4 regions of the Kosakonia beeri genome follow, and region 1 is predicted to be linked to each of the others. Evidence: predicted binding sites of a transcription regulator. Region 1 holds the regulator's gene; each other region holds the start of a gene.
What was found. The regulator PhoB, encoded in region 1, activates phosphate uptake and scavenging genes when phosphate is short. The targets are predictions, from matches to a motif close to CTGTCATAAAACTGNCNNAT.

Region 1 (6,121 bases):
ACTCCGCCCCCTGCGCCAGGTGACGCCAGCTCACGATAATATGTGTCCCTGCCGGGGTATGGTTGACAGCGTTATACACCAGATTGGAAATGGCGCTGCGGAGTTGCTCTTCATTGCCGAGCACTTTGAGACTGCTGTCGACATCAAAATCAAAGGTGTGCTTTTGCTGACTGAGGGTTTGCGCCTCGCGCTCCACGACCCGCAGCATCATCGGCACATCAATGGTTTCGTTGGGCGGCAATGTCGGCGCCGCTTCAATCTTCGACAGCGTGAGTAGCTGGCGCACCAGACCTTCCATGCGCGAGGTCTGTTCCCGCATGGTATGCAGCGCTTTTTCCCGTGGCGCGCCTTCAAGCGTCTGCTCTTGCATCATCTCCAGGTAGCCCTGCAACACGGTCAACGGCGTACGTAGCTCATGGCTGACATTGGCAAAAAAGTTGCGCCGCGCCCCTTCCAGTTGATGCATTTGTGTCACATCGCGCGCCACCAGCAACAAATGCTCTTCCGTGTAGGGCATCACGCGGATCTCGAGATGGCGACCGTTGTTAAGCACCAGGTGCAAAGGCCGGGTAAACTCTTTTTTCTTCAGGTATTGGGTGAATTCGGGGTAACGCAGCAGGTTAAGGATGTTCTGCCCGCTATCATCTGGCCAGCGCAGCCCCAGCACTTGTTGCGCAAGACCGTTGCACCAGAAAATAGCGCCTTCCTGCGTGGTGAGGATCACCGCATCCGGAAGGGATTCCGCCCCGCTGCGAAAGCGCTTGATCAGGCTACCCAGTTCACGGCGACGCTTTTTGTTGCGCATCTGCATCTGGTGCAACCCATACAAAAGAGGCTCCCAGCTTCCTGTGCCGGGCGGCGGGGTCATACTTTTATCAACCCATAGCCACCAGGAGAGGCGCAATAAATTCCAGAAATGCCAGATCAGTAACCCGGTTACCGCGGCGAGTAAAAACCAGGGCAGATAACCGAACATGACGCCGAGTATTAAGGCGGGGATACAACAAAGGAGGAGCTCCAGCACCAGCCTTTTCCATGACAGCCGTTCCAGCACGCGTCACACTCCTGTCAAATTTCAGAAACGGGTCGAAAAACGGTATCCCGTGCCGCGCACTGTTTGCACCATACGATCGTGACCACTGTGTTCCAGCGCTTTGCGCAGTCGGCGAATATGCACGTCCACCGTACGGTCTTCCACATACACATTGGTTCCCCAAACATGATTCAGCAACTGCTCGCGGCTGTAAACACGTTCCGGGTGAGTCATAAAGAAGTGTAAGAGTTTAAACTCTGTCGGGCCCATATCCAGTGGATTTTCACCGGTCATTACGCGGTGAGACGAGGGATCGAGGCTCAGCCCCTGCATTTCGATGACCTCTTCCACCGCCATCGGCGAAATGCGGCGCATGACAGCCTTGATACGCGCCACCAGCTCTTTTGGCGAGAAAGGTTTGGTAATATAGTCGTCCGCTCCGGTTTCCAGGCCGCGAACGCGATCCTCTTCTTCACCACGCGCCGTCAGCATCATTACCGGAATGTCACGGGTCATGGCTTCACGTTTCAGATGTTTAATAAACTGAATGCCTGAACCACCTGGCAACATCCAGTCCAGCAAAACGAGATCGGGCCAGGGTTCATTCAGTTGATTCACCGCGCTGTCATAATCTTCAGCTTCTACTGGTTGAAAGCCATTTTGCTCGAGCACAAAGCAAACCATTTCACGGATGGGTGCTTCGTCTTCTACGACCAGAATTCGTCTCGCCATAATTTGCCCTGTTTTATTTAAGTCGTCAGTATATATAGCGGCGCCATTATGCGTCAGTTTTATGACAGATTTATGAATAACATGACCGTCAGATGACCCTCTTCAGCACGCGATGACAATCCCTGTTTTTATTCGGATATGTCCCTCATCTGCTTAATGTTTATAATCTGATTTACGTTTTTTCGCCACGGAACCGCTATGCGCATAATTCACACCTCTGACTGGCATCTGGGACAGAACTTTTACAGTAAAAGCCGTGCCGCCGAACACGACGCTTTTCTCGACTGGTTGCTGGAAAACGCCGAAAGCCACCAGGCAGATGCGATCATTGTGGCTGGCGACATCTTTGATACCGGTTCACCGCCGAGCTATGCCCGCGAGTTATATAACCGTTTTGTGGTTAAACTCCAGCGCACCGGCTGCCAGTTAGTGGTGCTGGCCGGCAACCATGACTCCGTGGCCACGCTCAATGAATCGAAAGAGATTCTGGCCTATTTGAAAACGACCGTAGTAGCCAGCGCCGGGGCGGCACCTTTTCTGCTCCACCGCCGTAATGGCGAGCCCGGAGCCGTGTTTTGCCCGGTGCCGTTTCTGCGTCCGCGCGACATTGTCCTGAGTCAGGCGGGTCTGTCCGGCCTGCAAAAACAGCAACATCTGCTCGCGGCTATCACTGACTATTATCAACAGCAGTACCGTGACGCCTGCACTCTGCGTGGCGATAGCGCGCTGCCTGTTATCGCCAGCGGCCATTTGACCACCGTTGGTGCCAGCAAAAGTGACGCGGTACGTGATATTTATATCGGCACGCTGGATGCCTTTCCGGCGCAGAATTTCCCCCCTGTTGACTATATGGCACTTGGTCATATCCACCGGGCGCAAAAAATTGGCGGTGAGGAGCACATTCGTTACTGCGGCTCACCGATCCCGCTCAGTTTTGATGAAACCGGTAAAAGCAAAAGCGTTAACCTTGTGAGCTTTGCCGGGGGGAAACTGGCCGAAGTGACCACGCTTAATGTTCCCACCACACAGGAACTGGCAGTGATCAAAGGTGATTTCGCCGCCATCTGCCAGCAACTGGAACAGTGGCGCGATGCCCCTGCCGACAAACCGGTCTGGCTGGACATCGAAATCGAAAGCCATGACTACCTGGCGGATGTGCAACGCAAAATCCAGCAGGTGACCGAAGCCCTTCCCGTGGAAGTCCTGTTAGTTCGCCGCAGCCGTGAACATCGCGAGCGCATACTTGCTGGCGAGCTGCGGGAAACGCTCAATGAATTAAAAGTCGAAGAGGTTTTTGCCCGCCGCCTGGCGCATGAAGAGCTCGACGAAACGCAAAGCGTGCGTTTACAGGCCTTGTTCAGTGAGGCATTGCAGGCGCTGGATGAGGAGAAAGAGGCATGAAAATTCTCAGTTTGCGACTAAAAAACCTGAATTCATTGAAAGGTGAATGGAAGATCGACTTTAGTGAAGAGCCCTTCGCGAGTAACGGTCTGTTCGCCATCACTGGCGCAACAGGCGCGGGTAAAACCACCCTCCTCGACGCCATCTGCCTTGCGCTTTACCACGAAACACCTCGCCTCAGCACCTTATCGCAGTCACAAAACGATCTGATGACCCGGGACACTGCCGAATGCCTGGCAGAGGTGGAGTTTGAAGTCAAAGGCGTGGCGTATCGCGCTTTCTGGAGCCAGAGTCGCGCCAGAGGTTTAGCCGAAGGCAACCTGCAGGCACCGCGCGTTGAGCTGGCAATGTGCGCCAGCGGCAAAATTCTGGCCGATAAAGTCAAAGACAAACTGGAACTGACCGCCTCACTCACCGGGCTGGATTACGGCCGCTTTACCCGTTCGATGCTGCTATCTCAGGGGCAATTTGCCGCCTTCCTGAACGCCAAACCGCGGGAGCGCGCCGAATTGCTGGAGGAGCTGACCGGCACCGAAATCTACGGGCAAATTTCCGCCATGGTGTTTGAGAAACATAAAGCGGCGAAAATCCGGCTGGAAAAATTACAGGCGCAGGCCGAAAGTGTCGCACTGTTGGACGATGCCCAGCGCCAGCAGCTTGAACAAAGTTTGCAGGCACTTACTGACCAGGAACACCACCTGCTGGCTGACCTGAGCATTCGCCAGGCGCAGGCGAACTGGCTGAACCGGAACGCTGAATTGCGCGACGCTCAGGACCGGGCGCAGGCCGCCTTAGTGCAGGCCCGTCAGGCCCAGGCAAGCGCGCAACCCCAACTGGCAGCGCTAGAACGCGCACAGCCGGCTCAGCAGCTGCGCCCCTTATGGGAGCGCCTTGAAGAACAGCGTAAAACGTTGCGTCGCACCGGTCAGCAGAGTGACGAAGTAAATACTCGCTTACATAACAGCCTGACACAGCGCGCCCGTATTCGCTTCAGCGCCGCGCAGCAACTCGCCACCTTACAGCGTTCCCAAAAAACGCTGGATAGCTGGCTGGCTGAACATGCCCGTTACCAACAGTGGCACAACGAGCTGACCGGCTGGCGGGTGCTATTTAATCAACTGGAAGAAGAAAAAAAACAGTGGCTAAACCTGCAACAACGCATTCAGAGCCATGAATCCAGGCTGAAGACACTGCCAGTCTCAACGCTGGCGCTCAGCATGGAAGAAACCGCCCAGGCCATGCAACGGTGCGCGCAGCAGCGCCCGCAGCGTCAGCAGTTAATCGCCCTGCATGCCCGTTTTGCGCCGCTACGTAAACAGCTAAGTCTTCGCCAGCAGAGCCTGGTCGATCTGAAAAACGAGCAGGAGAAGCTCACTCTCGAGCTGGCACGCAAGCGCGAACTGTATAAAGAAAAAAATCAGTTGCTGGTGGATGTCACCACCATTGTCGAGCTGGAAAACCGCATTAAAGATCTCGAAAGCGAGCGTGCCCGCCTGCAACCCGGCCACCCTTGCCCGCTCTGTGGCGCGACGGAACACCCGGCGGTGGCGCACTATCAAACCCTCGAACCCGGCGTGAACCAGGCGCGACGCAATACGCTGGATCTGGAAGTCCGCCAGGTAAAAGAAGAGGGTGTTGCGCTAAGCGAAAGGCTGAAAGGCCTGGGCGAACGTTACGAGAAAGATGAGCGCGAAGCCAGAGCCTTACAGCAGGAAGAACAGACCCTGCTGCAGTCGTGGGCCAGCGCCTGCGCCGCACTGAATGTGACGCTGGAACCGCACCGGGAGCTGACCAGTTGGCAAAGCGCGCAGGATGCCTACGAGCATCAGCTTTATTTGTTGAATCAGCACCAGACGTTGCAGCAGCAAATTCATGAACTGCGCCAGCAGGGTGAACATTATCAACAGGCGGTTGTCAGCCGCCGTGCCAGCCTGGCCTCAGCCTTGCAACCGCTCGAACTCAGCCTGCCAGAGGAAGGTGAAGAGCACGCCTGGCTGGCGGCGCGGGCGCAGGAAGCGGAGCAGTGGCAACAGCAGCAGCAACAACTGGCTTCGTTGCGCGAAAGCATGGCGCAGCTAACGCCTGTGATTGAAACGCTGCCGGCCGACGATGCTCTTGCGGACGGGCAAACCACTGCGCTGGAAGGCTGGCGTCAGATCCATAACGATTGTGTGTCGTTACAGAGCCAGTGGCAAACGCTGCAGCAGCAACTGGCGCAGGAAAGTGCCACAGAAAATGCGCTGGAAAAACAGTTCGCCAGCGCGCTGAAAAACAGTGTCTTTGCGGATACGGAAGCGTTTCTTGCCGCACTGCTTGACGACGGCGAACGTCAGCGCCTTGAGCAACTGCGCCAGAAACTGGACAGCGACTGCCAGCAAAAACAGGCGCTGGCTGTCAGTGCCGAACAGGCAGTGGCCGCGCACCAGGCGCAGCCGCCTGCCGGAATGGCAAAAGAGATCACCGCCGAAAGCGCCACGCAGGCGCTGGCAAGCGCCAACCACCAGTTGCGTGAAAACACGACCCAGCAGGGTGCATTGCGCCAGCAGCTGAAACAGGATATCGCTAACCGCCAGCGCCAACAGGCGGTGCTGCTGGAGATTGAGCAGGCCACCGTGTGCTGCGACGACTGGGGCCAGTTAAATGCGCTGATTGGCTCGAAAGAAGGCGATAAATTCCGTAAGTTTGCCCAAGGGCTGACGCTGGATAATCTGGTATGGCTGGCCAACAACCAGCTCACTCGTCTGCATGGCCGCTATCTGCTAAAACGCAAAGCCAGCGAGGCGCTGGAACTGGAAGTGGTCGATACCTGGCAGGCCGATGCGGTTCGCGATACGCGCACCCTCTCCGGCGGCGAAAGCTTCCTGGTAAGTCTGGCGCTGGCACTGGCGCTGTCCGATCTGGTGAGTCATAAAACTCGCATTGATTCGCTGTTCCTCGACGAGGGATTCGGCACAC
Region 2 (6,121 bases), 1.1 Mb from region 1:
ATATAAAGTACCTTGATGATCAACACATTCTGTTTGTTTTTGATAAACAGCAGATGCCGGGAAGTTAGCTGCTAAAGGAAGCGAGGCTACTCTTCGGCAGCCTCATCTGGCTTATTTAATTTTACGGCTGAGATCGTCAAGCTTACTTTCCAGCGATCGGACGCTGCGCGCTAATTCATCAACGTTGCGGCTTAATTCATCATTTCGCTTTTCCAGTTTCTGGTTGTCGCGTGTAATGTCCGACAGCATTTTTTTCATCTCTTCGATGTCTCTTTTCTGCTTCGGCGCATCTTCCTGAATATCTCTCAGTTTGCTGACTCTCAGTTCGGACGAGGGGCCGATGGTTTCGTTACCCGCGCTGTCTCTGGCCCCAAAAATGGCGACAGAGTTTGATTCATTACCGTTCGTGTTCAGATAAACCGCTTTGCTGGCGGCATGTCCATATGTTGCAGGCAAAAACGTAAGCAGCCCGATAGCGACAGTTACTGATTTGATCATTCTCATTCCTTAATATTCAATATTTTGCGTCAAAAAGGGGGCCACATCACCGCTATATAAATACGAAACATAGGGTCTTGTCTGCTACCTCTTCCCGGTAGTCTTGATGCACTAAAAATCGGCGGTGGATGATGGCAAAATCCACAGGAAAGGGATTGCAGGAGGCAAAAAAAGCGGCTTTAGTTCGACAAATGCCTTATGACAAATTCTGATTTTCAACTATTTTTTGAATGTCATAAAAACAAAATATTTCGGTAACAATGCCGTGGTAGGTGCTGTTTAATTTATTGATTTTATTAATTTTTAAATGAGCTGGTGACGATATTTTTCCGTTGTCATTAAACAGTAACATTCATTGCATATAACTGTCATCAAAGTGTCCTATTTTGCTCCGAGTAGCAACTCAAACAACGATTTACGACCCTTGCAGGAGACATTATGAACGTTATGCGTACCACTGTCGCAACTGTTGTCGCCGCGACCTTTTCTCTGAGCGCTTTCGCCGCCAGCGCAGCTGCAAGCCTGACAGGTGCGGGTGCAACTTTCCCGGCGCCGGTGTATGCCAAATGGGCGGATACCTATCAAAAAGAAACCGGTAACAAGATTAACTACCAGGGTATCGGTTCTTCCGGTGGCGTGAAACAAATTACCGCTAAAACAGTGGATTTCGGTGCCTCTGATGCTCCGCTGGCTGACGATAAACTGGCTCAGGAAGGTCTGTTCCAGTTCCCGACCGTTATCGGTGGGATTGTACTGGCTATCAACGTTCCGGGCATCAAATCCGGTGAGCTGGTGCTGGACGGTAAAACGCTGGGTGATATCTACCTGGGCAATATCAAAAAATGGGATGACGCAGCCATTGCGAAACTCAACCCAGGCCTGAAACTGCCTTCACAGAACATTGCTGTCGTTCGTCGTGCCGATGGTTCCGGTACCTCTTTCGTGTTCACCAACTACCTGGCGAAAGTGAACGAAGAGTGGAAATCAAAAGTGGGTTCCGGCTCTACGGTTAACTGGCCGACCGGCCTGGGTGGTAAAGGTAACGACGGTATCGCGGCATTTGTACAACGTCTGCCGGGTTCCATTGGTTATGTTGAATATGCTTATGCTAAGCAAAACAACCTGACCTACACCAAACTGATGTCCGCTGATGGTAAAGCGGTGAGCCCGACGGAGACTAGCTTCTCTAACGCGGCGAAAGATATCGACTGGAGCAAATCTTTTGCTCAGGATCTGACGAACCAGAAAGGCGCAGATGTGTGGCCAATCACCTCTACCACTTTCATCCTGGTACATAAAGAGCAGGCTAAACCGGAACAAGGCGCTGAAGTCCTGAAATTCTTCGACTGGGCGTACAAAAACGGCGGCAAACAAGCGAATGAACTCGACTATGCCACCCTGCCGGAAAGCGTAGTAACCCAGGTTCGCGCAGCTTGGAAAGCCAACGTGAAAGACAGCAGCGGTAAGGCACTGTACTAATAGCAGATTTTTGAAGAATATGGCGGGTGGCGCTTACACCACTCGCCTTACAGATTCTCTGTAGGCCCGTAAGCGTGCACACGCGCCGACGGGCGAATTCGTAAGACGTTAAACTAAAGAGTAATTTATGGCTGCAACCAAGCCGGCATTTAACCCACCGGGTAAAAAAGGCGACATGATCTTCAGCGCACTGGTAAGACTGGCTGCGCTGATTGTGCTATTGCTGCTCAGTGGCATTATCGTTTCTCTGATTTTCTCCGCCTGGCCAAGCATACAGAAGTTTGGTTTCGCGTTTTTATGGACCAAAGAGTGGGATGCGCCGAACGATATCTATGGTGCGCTGGTACCGATTTACGGCACCATCGTGACCTCAGTTATCGCCCTGCTGATCGCGGTTCCTGTTAGTTTTGGTATTGCCCTGTTTCTGACCGAGCTGGCGCCGAACTGGCTGAAACGTCCGCTGGGTATCGCCATTGAACTGCTGGCGGCCATTCCAAGTATAGTTTATGGCATGTGGGGCCTGTTTATCTTCGCTCCGCTGTTCGCCACCTATTTCCAGGAGCCGGTGGGCAATGTGCTCTCCAATATTCCATTTGTGGGGGCGCTGTTTGAAGGCCCGGCGTTTGGTATTGGCATTCTGGCGGCCGGGGTGATCCTCGCTATTATGATTATTCCGTACATTGCGGCAGTGATGCGCGATGTCTTTGAACAAACGCCGGTGATGATGAAAGAGTCGGCTTATGGCATTGGCTGCACCACGTGGGAAGTGATATGGCGCATCGTGTTGCCGTTCACCAAAAACGGGGTCATAGGCGGCGTTATGCTGGGGCTTGGCCGCGCACTGGGTGAAACCATGGCGGTGACCTTTATCATCGGTAACACCTATCAGCTCGACAGCGCTTCGCTGTTTATGCCGGGCAACAGCATTACCTCCGCGCTGGCGAATGAGTTTGCCGAAGCCGAATCTGGATTGCATGTAGCGGCACTGATGGAGCTGGGCCTGATCCTGTTCGTGATCACCTTTATTGTGCTGGCCATCTCGAAAGTGATGATCCTGCGTCTGGCAAAAAATGAGGGGGCACGCTGATGGCTACGCTTGAAATGCAAAGCACGGCAGAGCTGGCCGAATCACGTCGTAAAATGCAGGCGCGTCGCCGTCTGAAAAACCGGATTGCATTGACATTGTCGATGGCGACCATGGCATTTGGTTTGTTCTGGCTGGTGTGGATCCTGCTGTCTACCGTCTCACGGGGTTTCGACGGCATGTCTTTGGCACTGTTCACCGAAATGACACCGCCGCCGAATACGGCTGGGGGCGGGCTGGCGAATGCGCTGGCGGGCAGTGGTCTGCTGATCCTTTGGGCGACGGTTATCGGTACACCGCTGGGCATTCTGGCGGGGATTTATCTGGCGGAGTATGGCCGTAAGTCTCTACTGGCGGAAGTGATCCGCTTTATCAATGATATTCTGCTTTCCGCACCGTCGATTGTGGTTGGCCTGTTCGTCTACACCATTGTGGTCGCGCAGATGCAGCACTTCTCCGGCTGGGCTGGCGTGATTGCGCTGGCGCTGTTGCAGGTGCCGATTGTTATCCGTACCACGGAAAACATGCTGAAACTGGTGCCGGACAGTCTGCGTGAAGCGGCGTATGCGCTGGGCACCCCGAAGTGGAAGATGATTGCCTCTATTACCCTGAAAGCCTCTGTCTCGGGGATCATGACCGGTGTACTGCTGGCGGTTGCGCGTATTGCGGGTGAAACTGCCCCGCTGCTGTTTACGGCACTCTCTAACCAGTTCTGGAGCACCGATATGATGCAGCCTATTGCGAACTTGCCGGTGACGATTTTCAAATTTGCCATGAGCCCGTTTGCCGAATGGCAACAGCTGGCCTGGGCCGGGGTTCTGATTATTACACTCTGTGTACTGTTGCTGAATATTCTGGCGCGCGTGATTTTCGCGAAGAGTAAACACGGTTAATTTTTGCGACGCGGCGACAGCGGCGTCGAGTTGAGGAACGAAATAAATGAGTATGGTTGAGACGACGCCGGGCAAAATTCAGGTTCGTGATTTGAACTTCTATTACGGCAAATTCCATGCACTGAAAAACATCAGCCTGGATATTGCCAAAAATCAGGTGACGGCGTTTATCGGGCCTTCAGGCTGTGGTAAATCAACGCTGCTGCGTACTTTCAATAAAATGTTCGAACTCTATCCGGAGCAGCGCGCCGAAGGCGAGATCCTGCTGGATGGTGACAACATCCTTACCAATACGCAGGATATCGCGCTGTTGCGTGCGAAAGTCGGCATGGTTTTCCAGAAGCCGACGCCGTTCCCGATGTCGATTTACGACAACATCGCTTTTGGTGTGCGTCTGTTTGAAAAGCTCTCCCGTGCCGATATGGACGAACGTGTGCAATGGGCTTTGACCAAGGCCGCATTATGGAATGAAACCAAGGATAAACTTCATCAGAGCGGGTACTCTCTCTCCGGTGGTCAGCAGCAGCGCCTGTGTATTGCTCGTGGGATCGCTATCCGCCCGGAAGTGCTGTTGTTGGATGAGCCGTGTTCGGCACTTGACCCGATTTCAACCGGTCGCATTGAAGAACTGATCACTGAACTGAAACAGGATTACACCGTGGTTATCGTTACCCACAACATGCAGCAGGCTGCGCGTTGTTCCGATCACACGGCATTTATGTACCTCGGTGAACTGATTGAGTTTAGCAATACGGATGATCTGTTCACCAAGCCGAAAAAGAAACAAACCGAAGACTACATTACCGGGCGCTACGGTTGATATGCCCGAGCCGCAAAGGTTTAAGCAACCTTGTATTCACGAGAATTTTGTCGGGCATTTGGAGTTGAACCATGGACAACCTCAACCTTAATAAACATATTTCCGGGCAGTTCAACGCTGAGCTGGAAAGCATTCGCACTCAGGTAATGACCATGGGTGGGATGGTGGAGCAGCAGCTTTCTGATGCGATCACCGCCATGCACAACCAGGACAGCGAGCTGGCAAAGCGCGTTGTTGAAGGCGACAAACAGGTGAATATGATGGAAGTCGCCATCGATGAAGCCTGTGTGCGTATCATTGCTAAACGCCAGCCGACAGCGAGCGATTTGCGTCTGGTGATGGCCATTATCAAGACCATTGCCGAGCTGGAACGTATTGGCGACGTGGCGGATAAAATTTGCCGTACGGCGCTGGAGAAATTTTCTCAACAGCACCAGCCACTGCTGGTGAGCCTGGAGTCGCTGGGTCGCCACACCGTGCAGATGCTGCATGATGTGCTGGATGCATTCGCCCGCATGGATCTGGACGAAGCCGTGCGCATTTACCGCGAAGATAAAAAAGTGGATCAGGAATACGAAGGCATCGTGCGTCAGTTAATGACCTATATGATGGAAGATTCCCGTACTATTCCCAGTGTTCTGACTGCGCTGTTCTGCGCCCGATCTATCGAGCGTATCGGCGACCGTTGCCAGAATATTTGCGAATACATTTTCTACTTCGTGAAGGGACAGGATTTCCGTCACGTGGGTGGTGACGAGCTGGATAAGTTGCTGGCCGGGAAAGACCCAAAGGAATAAAGACTCACGCGTTATCGCTAAAAAGAACCCCCTCGTTGCTGAGGGGGTTTTTGTTTCAGGCTTTCTCCAGCATCCTGGAGGCCATGCTTTCAATATCTTCGCACTGCCACAGCTTCTCACGCCACGGTTGCGGGATGCCCTTCACGCCGTAATAAGCACCAGCAAGCTGGCCGACAATGGCGGCAGTGGTATCTGCATCATCGCCAAGGTTAGTGGCCAGCAGGATCGTCTCTTCAAAATCATGACCCTGCATGAAACACCACAGCGCGGCTTCCAGGCTCTGGACGCAGTAGCCAGTGCCGAAGATGTCCGCCCGTGATTTTTGCAGATAGCGACCTTCTGCAATGTGGCGAAGTTTTTCGGGCTCCGGTAACTGCGGAATAGCCGTCACTATGTCGTGCTTGTTTTTTCCGTTCAGCGCATTTATCAACATTTGAGCAAAAAGGCGGCAACTGGCGACAGCTTCCGGCGCGGCATGCGTGGTGCGTGAGGAGGCTTCGGCATACTCCAGCGCTTGCGTCACATCCGGGTAATACCACAACACCACAGG
Region 3 (6,121 bases), 1.4 Mb from region 1:
CCCTCGAAGACAACAATATTCCCGATCCTGACTGGACAAAGAGCCGGCGGAACCATTCACATATTGGATGAATAGCAGATGCAAAAACCCGTTTTTCGTAAAACGCCACTGTCGCTGGCCGTTATCGCTGCGCAACTGTTGCTGGCGCAACAGGCGCTGGCCGCTGAAGCCAATGTGATCAGCAGTGATCAGAGTAACGGCATTCAGATCGTTGAAGCGCATAGCACCTATGATGTGCTGCAGAACGTTATCGTCAGGGGAACATCGGAAGATATGGCTGGCATTTATGCCGGCACGGCAATTGGCACGTTTACCAACGCCGGCACCATTACCTCCGTGCGTGATAATGGCCCCTTCAGGGTGCTGGGCCTGAACGTACAGAACCATATCAATACGCTGATTAATACGGGTGCCATCACCGCAGAAAACGTAGCCAATGCGGCAGCCGTGTTTAACGGCGGCACCATCGATAGCCTGCAAAACAGCGGTTATATCTATTCTGAAACTGGCCTGCGTAACCTGCGCAATATCGGCGCGCTGACCAACAACGGGACGATCTCTGGCGCTCTGTATGGCATTAATAGCGATAATTTCGCTTACGGTGCCAACACGGTGATAGGTGATATTACTAACAACGGCCTGATCAGCGGCAATACTGCCATTAACAGTAACGCGCCGATGACCACGGTGAATAACAACGGCGCCATCAGCGGCGCACTGGCGGCAATCAACAGTAGCGGCGCGATTGGTACCCTTAATAACAGCGGAAGCATTGTCGGGGATATTCTCTATACCAGCTCCTCCTCCATGACTCTGAACGGATCCGCTCAGGGCGGCGCGCTGTTCGGCGTCTTCACCGGTCAGAACGGAGTGATGGGCACGCTTGCCAGCCAGAACGCCGATCTCTATATGGGGAGCGGGCATATATGGATGAACGACAACATCGATGTGGGCAGCCACAAACTGATTAACCAGGCTGCAGTGCTGCGTCTCAACCAGCCGACCGCGATAACCGGTAACTATCTGCAGAAAGCAGATGCCACGCTCGAAATCGGTGTCAATGACAATGCGGTGATCAACACCTTTACCGGTGATTCTGGTTATGGCCGCCTTAATGTGTCGGGCATCGCCACGTTTGAGCCAGGTTCGAATGTGGTGCTGGCGAGAAACGGTGCCAGCTACAATTTTGCCGCCGGGCAGCGTTATCTGGTGGCGCTGGCCAACATGAACGGCACCAATTACAACGAGTCTTCGTTGCACTACGCCGTTGAAAATTTCAATGGCAAAGCGGTCGGCGGGACTTACATGGATATGGACAGCGGCCAGCGTGGGCTGGTGGTCGTCCTGCGCGCGGCCGACCCGGTGCTGCCGGGCGACTCAACCGTGATTACACCCCCCGATACATCGCTGGCACCGCAGCCGACAAAAGGTTTAGCCACCACGCGCAATGCTGCGTCGTCCCTGAAAGGGCTTTCTGGCTATAGCGGTTTCGCTGACGGACTGCTTGATCTCTATAACGCCTCTCTGGCGATCAGCAGCCGCGAAGAAGCCAACAAAGCGGGCGAGCAGCTCTCTCCGGTGCAGAATATCGCCGCGGGCAGCACCGCATCGGCCGCATCGCTGAATGCGCTGTCTGTAGTGAGCAACCATGTCGACAGCGTGCGCCTGGCGCGTAACGGCAGCGTACAGCGCGGTATTGCCACCGGTGATGATCCGCTGGACTGGGCTGTCTGGGGCCAGCCATTTTATGGCAACGTTCGCCAGGGAATGATCGATAACGTCAGTGGTTACACAGCACACTACGGTGGACTGGTACTGGGGGCGGACCGCCAGATCGCGGAAGCCTGGCGCGCAGGTGGGGCAATGACTTACTCGCACGCGTCCGTTCGCGGCAGCGACAACTTAACAGGCAACCACACCGATGTGGATGCGTGGGGCGGCGTGGCGTATGCCAGCTGGAGCGGTAACCCGTGGTACGTCAACCTCTCGGCCAGCGTCACCCGCCAGCAGTTTGACAGCCAGCGTGTGATTGCGTTTGACGGCTTCTCTGGCCAGGCGAAGGGTAAGTTCAACGGCCTGCAAACCGTGACGAAAGCTGAAGCGGGTTACCCGATCCTGTTTGGCGAAGGGACGACGCTGACCCCTCTGGCCGCCATGAGCTATAGCTATTTGCACCAGAAAGGTTACCGGGAGCACAGCGACAGCGGTGCCGCACTCAACGTAGACAGCAGCCACAGCCAGTCTGTCCGCCACAGCGTGGGCGGCAAACTGGAGCACAGCTGGAGCACGCCAGCCGGGGATTTAGTACCGTTCGCACAGGTCATGTGGAGCCATGAGTACGACCGCAGCCGCACCGCAACCGGTGCCAGCTATGTGGCCGATTCCGTGGGGGAAACCCGCTTCACCAGCCTCGGCGCTACACCGGTGGCAGATACGGCGGATATCAGCGCGGGCGTTACGCTGGTGCAGGGCGATGATCTGAGCATTAGCGCACGCTACGACCTCTCTACCGCACCGCATTTTGATGCGCAGACGGTCAGCCTGCGCCTGCGTAAGTTGTTCTAAAACAATCACCCAGGGCCGCTCCCGTAGCGCAGCGGCCTTTCTGGGTTATTCGGCCGTCAGCGCCTGCGCGCAAGCCCAGGCGCTGGACCACGCCCACTGAAAGTTATACCCGCCGAGCCAGCCAGTGACGTCCATCACCTCGCCAATAAAATACAATCCAGGCACCTTACGGGCCTCCATGGTGCGCGAAGAGAGTTCATGGGTATCCACACCGCCAAGCGTTACTTCCGCCGTGCGATAGCCTTCGGTGCCATTCGGCTGCACCCGCCATTGCGTCAGCGTCATAACCAGATCGTCCTGCTCGCGGCTGTTCAGTTGCTTGAGGGTCACATCCGGGAGTTGCCCCAGTTGCTGCAGGCACTCCACCAACCGTTTCGGTAACTGCATGGCGAGCGTGTTTTTCAGGCTTTGATTCGGGTGCGCATCGCGCTGCTGATTGAGGAAAGTGTCCAGATCGCATTCGGGCAGCAGATTAATGGTGACAAATTCCCCTGGCTGCCAGTAACTGGAAATTTGCAGAACAGCCGGCCCTGAGAGCCCACGGTGGGTAAACAGCAAGTTTTCGCGAAACACAGTGCCATCTTCGGCGGTAATGATCGACGGTACAGAAACCCCGGAAAGGGTTTGCATCTGCTCCAGCAGCGGCTTGTGCAACGTAAACGGCACCAATCCTGCGCGGGTGGGCAGTACCTTTAAACCAAACTGTTCGGCGATTTTATAACCAAACGGCGAGGCTCCCAGGCCCGGCATCGATAACCCCCCCGAAGCGATCACCAGTTTTGCAGCCTGGACGCCGGCGCCATTCAGTTGCAGCGTAAAGCCCTCTTCGTTGCGCTCAACACTCAGCACTTCGCTGCGCAGGCGCTGCGTGACGTTGCCTTTTTCACACTCGGCAACCAGCATGTCGACAATCTGCTGGGCGGAGTCATCGCAGAAGAGCTGACCCAGCGTTTTTTCATGCCAGGCAATACCGTGTTTGCCCACCAGATCGATGAAATCCCACTGGGTATAGCGCGCAAGGGCAGATTTGCAAAAATGCGGGTTCTGACTCAAATAAGCTGCCGGCTCAACATAAAGGTTAGTAAAGTTGCAGCGGCCGCCGCCGGACATCAGGATCTTGCGGCCCGGTTTTTTGCCGTTATCCAGCAGCAATACCCGGCAGCCCGCCTGCCCGGCCAGCGCCGCACAGAACATTCCCGCCGCACCGGCGCCGATAACGATGGCATCAAACCTTTCCACAGCAGTTTCCTCATTTGAAAAACGTGGCGGATTGTAAAGAGTTCATGCTGGTCGCACCAGAGAGAATGCGCGCTCACAGAACATGATATTGAAAAATAAAAGATAATTTCCAAAATACCGGCCTTTGTAAGAAATAATGTCAAAAAAAATACATATTTCACTTTGCCCGCACACGCAATGTCCCTGATAATGCGCCGCGTTCATGTCCTCAAAATGGCGTAACGACTTATGTTACATTTGTTTGCCGGCCTGGATCTTCATACCGGGCTATTACTCTTGCTTGCTTTGGTTTTTGTTCTGTTTTACGAAGCGATTAATGGCTTCCATGACACTGCAAACGCCGTTGCAACAGTGATTTATACGCGCGCTATGCGCTCTCAGCTGGCGGTAGTAATGGCGGCGGTGTTTAACTTTTTCGGCGTGTTGCTGGGCGGGTTAAGCGTTGCATATGCGATTGTGCATATGTTGCCAACCGATCTACTCCTCAATGTCAGTTCTGCTCACGGTCTGGCGATGGTCTTCTCCATGCTGCTGGCCGCGATTATCTGGAACCTCGGCACCTGGTATTTTGGTCTGCCGGCGTCCAGCTCCCATACCCTGATTGGCGCGATTATCGGCATTGGTTTAACCAATGCGTTGATGACCGGTACCTCAGTGGTTGATGCGTTAAACATCCCGAAAGTGCTGAATATCTTCGCGTCGCTGATCGTCTCACCGATTGTCGGCCTGGTGTTCGCTGGTGGGCTGGTATTTATACTGCGTCGCTACTGGAGCAATACCAAAAAACGCGCCCGTATCCATATGACACCGGCGGAACGCGAGAAAATCGACGGCAAAAGAAAGCCGCCGTTCTGGACGCGCATAGCGCTGATCCTCTCCGCGATTGGCGTGAGTTTTTCACACGGCGCGAATGACGGCCAGAAAGGCATCGGCCTGATTATGCTGGTGTTGATCGGTGTTGCGCCAGCCGGATTCGTGGTGAATATGAACGCTTCCGGCTATGACATCACCCGTACCCGTGATGCCGTAAACAACGTGGAAACGTACTTCCAGCAACATCCGGCGCTGCTGCAAAAAGCAACGGGTGTGGATCCGCTGATCCCAACGCCGGAAGAAGTGACCACGCAGCCGGGTGAGTTCCATTGCCATCCTGGCCGCGCCATCATTGCGCTGGACCGCGCTAAAGCGATGCTGACAAACGTTGAAAGCTACGACAAACTGCCGGTTGAGCAGCGTAGCCAGCTGCGTCGCATTATGCTTTGCCTCTCCGATATTACCGATAAAGTAGCGAAGCAGCCGGAAGTCAGCGCTGACGACCAGCGTCTGCTGAAGAAACTGAAAGGCGATATGCTGAGCACCATCGAGTATGCGCCTGTCTGGATCATTATGGCGGTGGCGCTGGCGCTGGGCCTCGGCACAATGATCGGCTGGCGTCGTGTGGCAACGACCATCGGCGAGAAAATCGGTAAGAAAGGCATGACCTACGCGCAGGGGATGTCTGCACAAATGACCGCCGCGGTGTCCATCGGTCTGGCGAGTTATACCGGTATGCCGGTATCCACGACTCACGTGCTCTCCTCTTCCGTTGCCGGGACGATGATTGTCGATGGCGGTGGCCTGCAACGCAAAACGGTCACCAGCATTCTGATGGCCTGGGTATTTACCCTGCCAGCCTCGATTATTCTGTCTGGCGGGTTGTACTGGATTGCACTGCACCTGATTTAACGGTTTGCACGCATGACAAGAACGGGTCAGGAAACTGGCCCGTTTTTTTTGGCTCCTACAACGGCAGAGCGGCGCGTTTACCGCCCTGCGGCGCAGCGGCTTAATGCCAAATCATCAACGCAATCAAACTCACCACTACGAGACCGCACAGCGAACTGGTCAGGATGAACTGCCGACGTACCCTTTCGCAGCGGCGAATGAATTCGTCGTCATGGTGATCGCGATAGCGCTGGGCGTAGATGTACCACACCAGCCGCATCTGCTTGCCCGGTTGACCGTGGGACGTGAAAAATCCGCCGCCATCCACGTATTGATAGAGTAAGGGGTCACAACCTCGAAGTACCACTAACAGTGCGCGCAACGATGAGTAATAACGCACCATGTTAACCACACAGACGACACACAAGGCCCAAAACAGCGCTACAGTGCTGATCACCATATCCCCTCCCCTGGCGATCCCCCCACGAAGACAAACTCCGCGACGACCGCTCCTGGATACTCAACCAAGTCAGACAATGAAGAGTGTTACCAACGCCGGACGGGGCGACAGCGCAGGCGGTGTCCCGCAATTGACCTTGGCTTCCTGCCCGAA
Region 4 (6,121 bases), 2.2 Mb from region 1:
CCTGCTCCTTCGCTTTCGCCGAGCGCGAACTGATGGAGGGAAATGCCAAAATCATTCGCCTGATTGCGCGTGATGAGGCCCTGCATCTCACCGGGACGCAGCATATGCTCAACCTGCTGCGCTCTGGCGTGGACGATCCGGAAATGGCAGAGATTGCTGAAGAGTGTAAACAGGAGTGTTATGACCTGTTTGTGCAGGCGGCACTGCAGGAAAAAGAGTGGGCGGAATACCTGTTCCAGGGCGGTTCGATGATCGGCCTGAACAAAGATATTCTTTGCCAGTACGTGGAGTACATCACCAATATCCGCATGCAGGCCGTCGGCCTGGATTTACCCTTCCAGACGCGTTCAAACCCAATCCCGTGGATCAACACCTGGCTGGTGTCCGATAACGTGCAGGTCGCGCCGCAGGAAGTGGAAGTCAGTTCTTACCTGGTCGGTCAGATTGACTCTGAAGTGGATACCGACGATCTGAGCAACTTCCAGCTCTGATGAGCCGCATAACGCTACGTCTTTCCGGCACTGAGGTGCTGTGCCGGGATGAACACCCTTCCCTGCTGGTGGCGCTGGAGTCACAGCAGGTAGAAGTTGAATATCAGTGCCGCGAAGGTTACTGCGGTTCCTGTCGCTGCCGTCTGGTAACAGGCCAGGTAGACTGGATCGCCGAACCGCTGGCCTTTATCAACGAAGGGGAAATTTTGCCCTGCTGCTGCCGGGCAAAAGGCGACATCGAAATCGAGATGTAAATCGGGTCAGCACAAACCTGCCGGTCAATGCTGCGCGGCAGGCCTGCACAGAGACAACGTAAAAAGGCCTTTTCAGGCCTTTTTTATTTATGGTTGCCGGTGAAGAAACTGCACGGCTTTATCCGGGAAATCGGTAAACAATCCATCGACGCCCGCCTGGTTGTACAACACCTGATAAAGCTGATCCACATTTTGGGTGTAATCGGGGAGCTTATCCGCCCGCACGGTAAACGGATGCACCTGAAGATGGCTGGCATGCGCCTCTTTGACCATTGCCGTCAGCTTAACGTGCCCGACCGTGGAGCCCTCCGCCACCAGCATAGGGTAGTCCGGTCCGATGCCATCCGCATATTGCGCAATCTGTTTCATCGCACCGGGTTTAAACATCCAGTCGTAGCTGTAGTTTACCCATTTACCGTCCGGCTGCTGTTCCTGCGTTTCATTCCAGTCGGTATAAGCAATTAACTGCACCAGATTGAGATCCATCCCCATCTCCGGCTCCAGCGTGTGCTTAATACGCTTCAGTTCATTTGCGTCAAAGCATTGCAGATAGACCTTGTCATCCTTGCGGGTGTAGCCGTACTTCTTCAGCACTTCCAGCGTTTTCCTCGCAATGTCTTTGCCTTCCTGATGATGGAACCATGGCGCTTTAATTTCCGGATAGATACCTATGTTTTTACCGGTCGAGTGATTCAACCCCTGTACAAATTCGATCTCTTCTTCAAAAGTATGAATACGAAAATCGGATTTGCCCATCGGGAAGCGCCCCGGAAAAACCTGCACTTTTTTGCCGTTTTCCAGTTCAAACCCCTCGGTGAATTTCAGCGAGCGGATCTCGTCCAGCGTAAAATCAATGGCGTAGTAACGGCCATCTTTACGGGCACGAACCGGAAAACGCGTGGCTACATCGGTGACGCGATCGAGGTAGTGATCATGTAACACTACCAGGTGATCGTCTTTGGTCATCACCAGATCCTGCTCGAGATAATCCGCACCCTGCGCATAGGCCATCGCTTTTGCCGGTAGCGTATGTTCCGGTAAGTAACCGCTGGCTCCACGGTGCGCGATAACAATTTTTTCTGCGGCCGGCGCCTGGCTGGCAAACAGACCGGCCAGCAGCAGGCCGGTGGAAAGACGGGTAAATGTCGTTTTCATCTCAGCTTCCTGTTATGAGCGACGCGCAAGCAGCTCGGCATGATGGCGCTTCTCGCCGATCATCACCACAATCAGCAACAATACCGCCAGAATGCTACCGCCAATCATCACCATAAAGCCGCCATCCCAGCCGAAGTAATCGACGGTATAGCCAACAATGGCGCTGGCCGCGACCGAACCGCCAAGGTAACCAAACAGACCCGTAAAGCCTGCTGCTGTCCCCGCCGCTTTTTTCGGCGCCAGCTCCAGCGCATGCAAACCGATCAGCATCACCGGGCCATAAATCAGGAAACCAATAACAATCATACAGATCATATCGAGGGTCGGATTTCCCGGCGGGTTAAGCCAGTAAACGATTGTCGCAATGGTCACCAGGGTCATAAAGAACACCCCGGTGGCACCTCGATTCCCCCGGAAGACCTTATCTGACATCCAGCCACAGATCAGCGTGCCGGGAATACCCGCATATTCATAAAAGAAGTACGCCCAGGAGGATTTATCCAGCGCGAAATGCTTCACTTCTTTCAGGTAGGTTGGCGACCAGTCGAGGATGCCGTAACGCAGCAGATAGACAAACACATTGGCTACCGCGATATACCACAGCAGCTTGTTAGGCAGGATGTACTGCATGAAGATCTGCTTTGCTGTCAGTTCCTGTTCGTGCGTTTCGGTATAATCATCCGGGTAGTCATTCTTGTATTCTTCAATCGCCGGCAAACCGCAAGACTGCGGCGTATCGCGCATTAATGCGAAGGCAAAAATCGCAACCACAATCGCGGCAAAGGCAGGCATATACAGCGCGGCATGCCAGTCGTTGAACCATGCCATACCCAGCAGGAACAACAGGGGCGGCACACCGCCGCCGACGTTATGCGCGCAGTTCCATACCGACACAATCCCACCGCGCTCTTTCTGCGACCACCAGTGCACCATGGTGCGCCCACACGGCGGCCAGCCCATCCCCTGGAACCAGCCGCACAAGAAAAGCAGCACAAACATCACCATAATGCTCGATGTCGCCCAGGGCACAAACCCCATAAACAACATCACCGCGGCCGCCAGAATCAGCCCGGCAGGCAGAAACACGCGTGGGTTCGAGCGGTCAGAAACAGAACCCATAATAAATTTGGAAAAACCATAAGCAATGGAAATACCGGACAAGGCAAAGCCTAAATCCCCGCGTGAAAACCCCTGCTCAACCAGATACGGCATGGCCAGCGCAAAGTTTTTACGCACCAGGTAATAGGCTGCGTAGCCGAAGAAAATCCCCAGAAATATCTGCCAGCGTAAACGACGGTAGGTCGTATCGATCTGCTCTGCCGGCAGACGCGACTGATGGGGGGCGGGTTTAAAAATACTCAACATAGCGGCCTCCATGGCGCAATGAACTCATGATGCCTGTCATCAATGAGTGAAAACGAACATAACAGGAGTTAGTCGTCGCGAATTGTATTGAAAGTTTTATTCAGAGAGGGTGAGTTGTCGCACATAATGTTACAGAAATATGACAAAAGTCTAAAAACACGCATGAAAGCGCGTTTCACTTTCGTTTTTTGTTCGAATATGCGCGATATCAAACAAACCACAGCAAGAGTGTGGCTAAATGGTCGTTAAAGAACGTCGAACAAAAGGACGCGACCATGCGCAATTCCAGTGACTACGATGTGATCATAATTGGTGGCGGCGCGACGGGGGCCGGTATCGCTCGTGACTGTGCCCTGCGTGGCCTGCGTGCCGTGCTGCTTGAACGCCATGACATTGCGACCGGCGCAACGGGCCGTAACCACGGTCTGCTGCACAGCGGCGCGCGTTACGCCGTGACCGACAACGAGTCGGCGCGCGAATGTATCGCCGAGAACCACATCCTCAAACGCATCGCCCGCCATTGTATCGAGCCGACCGACGGCTTGTTTATTACCCTGCCTGAAGATGACTTAGCGTGGCAGCGCCAGTTTATTGATGCCTGTCAGCTGGCCGGCATTCCGGCACAGGCCATTTCACCGCAGGAGGCCCGGCGCATAGAACCGAGCGTCAATCCGGCACTGACAGGCGCAGTGCGCGTTCCGGATGGCACTGTCGATCCGTTCCGCCTGACAGCAAGCAATATGCTGGATGCACGCGAACATGGCGCAACTATCCTGACCGGCCACGAAGTCTGCGGGTTGCTACGCCATGGTGACACGGTGAGCGGCGTACACATTCGTCATGCCGCCAGCGGCGAGACACAAACACTGCATGCGCCAGTGGTGGTAAATGCCGCCGGGATCTGGGGCCAGCGCATTGCCGAATACGCCGATTTGCGTATTCGCATGTTCCCGGCAAAAGGCGCGCTATTAATTCTCGATCACCGCATTAACCAACATGTAATCAACCGCTGCCGCAAACCCGCCGATGCTGACATTCTGGTGCCTGGCGATACCATATCGCTGATTGGTACCACATCGACCCATATTGATTACAACGATATTGATAACGTTCGCGTTACGCCAGAAGAGGTCGACATTCTGTTGCGCGAAGGCGAAAAACTGGCACCAGTGATGGGACAGACGCGAATTTTGCGCGCCTATGCCGGGGTACGCCCGCTGGTGGCCAGCGATGACGACCCGAGCGGACGCAATGTCAGCCGGGGAATTGTGCTGCTGGATCATGCCGCCCGCGACGGGCTGGAAGGCTTTATCACTATCACTGGCGGCAAACTGATGACCTACCGCTTGATGGCAGAATGGGCAACCGACGCGGTCTGCCGCAAACTAAATCATACTCGCGCCTGCACCACCGCCAGTGCTCCGCTGCCTGGCTCCAAAGACCCCGCCGAACAGGCACTGCGCAAAATTATCTCTCTGCCTACGCCGTTGCGCGGTTCTGCCGTGTACCGCCACGGCGATCGCACCCCGGTCTGGCTCGGTACGACCCGGCATAACCGCAGCCTGGTCTGCGAGTGCGAGGCGGTCACTGCGGGCGAAGTGCAATACGCGGTAGAAAACCTCAATGTACATTCCCTGCTCGACTTACGTCGCCGCACCCGCGTCGGCATGGGCACCTGTCAGGGGGAACTGTGTGCCTGCCGTGCCGCCGGGCTGTTGAACCGCCTGCATGTGACCACGGAGCGCGAATCCCTGACACAACTGGCCGATTTTCTTAACGAGCGCTGGAAAGGTGTCAAACCTGTCGCCTGGGGCGATGCACTGCGCGAAAGCGAATTTACCCGTTGGGTTTATCAGGGATTGTGCGGTCTGGAGAAGGAAACAGAAGATGAGATTTGATACGGTCATTATCGGCGGCGGGCTTGCCGGGCTACTGTGCGGGATCCGTCTGAGCGAAAGTGGGCAACGCTGCGCGATTGTCAGCCGCGGCCAAAGCGCGCTGGGCTTCTCCTCAGGTTCTCTCGATCTGCTCTCGCACCTGCCAGACGGTCAACCGGTGAGCGATGTCGCTGCCGCCATCACACAGCTGGAGCAGCACTTCACCGCACACCCCTATGCGCTGCTGGGGGCAAATCGCGTGCTGAATTATGCCCGCCAGGCGCAAACACTGCTGGCAGACTGTGGCCTGCGACTGCAGGGCGATGCGGAGACGCCCCATCAGCGCGTGACGCCGCTGGGGACGTTTCGCCGGGCCTGGCTCAGCCCACAAGAGGTGCCGTTAAAACCCGAAACGACACTGCGCACAGGTGTGGTCGGCATTAGCGGTTTTCTTGATTTCCAGCCGCAACTGGCTGCCGCGACGCTGCGCAAACGGGGTATTGATGCCCATGCTGAAGAGATTGAACTGCCTGCGCTCGACACCCTGCGTGATAACCCCAGCGAGTTTCGGGCCGCGAACATTGCCCGTCAACTGGACACAGCAGAGCACTACACCCCGCTATACCAGGCGTTACGCCCGCTCAGCGAGCAGTATCAGGCGCTCTGGCTGCCCGCCTGTTTTGGCCTGATGGATAGCATCGTATTTGATCGACTGAATCAGCAACTGGCTTGCCCCCTGCGTCTACTGCCCACCCTGCCGCCGTCGGTACCCGGCCTGCGTATGCAGCACCTGTTACAACAACGTTTTGTCCAGAGCGGTGGCAGCTGGATGCCCGGTGATGAGGTGATCCGTGCCGATATCAGCGGGGATCAGGTAACGCAACTGTGGACGCGCAAGCACGAAGATATCCCGCTGCGCGCACGCCATATCGTGCTCGCCAGCGGCAGTTTCTTCAGTAATGGCCTGATTGCCAGCCGT

Region 2: pstS (phosphate ABC transporter substrate-binding protein PstS) is a predicted target of PhoB. The motif match lies at 864-883, and genes of this name have one in related genera.
Region 3: pitA (inorganic phosphate transporter PitA) is a predicted target of PhoB. The motif match lies at 3,941-3,960, and genes of this name have one in related genera.
Region 4: glpT (glycerol-3-phosphate transporter) is a predicted target of PhoB. The motif match lies at 3,392-3,411, and genes of this name have one in related genera.

Annotation. Positions count from the first base shown of each region.
Region 1 is NZ_CM135106.1:3,805,830-3,811,950, forward strand. It holds gene phoR (phosphate regulon sensor histidine kinase PhoR) at 1-1,054, opposite strand, end outside; gene phoB (phosphate response regulator transcription factor PhoB) at 1,076-1,765, opposite strand; gene sbcD (exonuclease subunit SbcD) at 1,964-3,166, shown strand; gene sbcC (exonuclease subunit SbcC) at 3,163-6,121, shown strand, end outside.
Region 2 is NZ_CM135106.1:4,905,795-4,911,915, forward strand. It holds gene ACUY4S_RS23165 (hypothetical protein) at 1-68, shown strand, start outside; gene ACUY4S_RS23170 (hypothetical protein) at 112-498, opposite strand; gene pstS (phosphate ABC transporter substrate-binding protein PstS) at 937-1,977, shown strand; gene pstC (phosphate ABC transporter permease PstC) at 2,105-3,064, shown strand; gene pstA (phosphate ABC transporter permease PstA) at 3,064-3,954, shown strand; gene pstB (phosphate ABC transporter ATP-binding protein PstB) at 4,001-4,774, shown strand; gene phoU (phosphate signaling complex protein PhoU) at 4,846-5,571, shown strand; gene ACUY4S_RS23200 (ADP-ribosylglycohydrolase family protein) at 5,627-6,121, opposite strand, start outside.
Region 3 is NZ_CM135106.1:266,056-272,176, reverse strand. It holds gene ACUY4S_RS01220 (autotransporter family protein) at 79-2,565, shown strand; gene ACUY4S_RS01215 (BaiN/RdsA family NAD(P)/FAD-dependent oxidoreductase) at 2,611-3,804, opposite strand; gene pitA (inorganic phosphate transporter PitA) at 4,033-5,529, shown strand; gene uspB (universal stress protein UspB) at 5,630-5,965, opposite strand.
Region 4 is NZ_CM135106.1:1,587,774-1,593,894, reverse strand. It holds gene nrdB (class Ia ribonucleoside-diphosphate reductase subunit beta) at 1-491, shown strand, start outside; gene yfaE (class I ribonucleotide reductase maintenance protein YfaE) at 491-745, shown strand; gene glpQ (glycerophosphodiester phosphodiesterase) at 833-1,900, opposite strand; gene glpT (glycerol-3-phosphate transporter) at 1,913-3,265, opposite strand; gene glpA (anaerobic glycerol-3-phosphate dehydrogenase subunit A) at 3,541-5,163, shown strand; gene glpB (glycerol-3-phosphate dehydrogenase subunit GlpB) at 5,153-6,121, shown strand, end outside.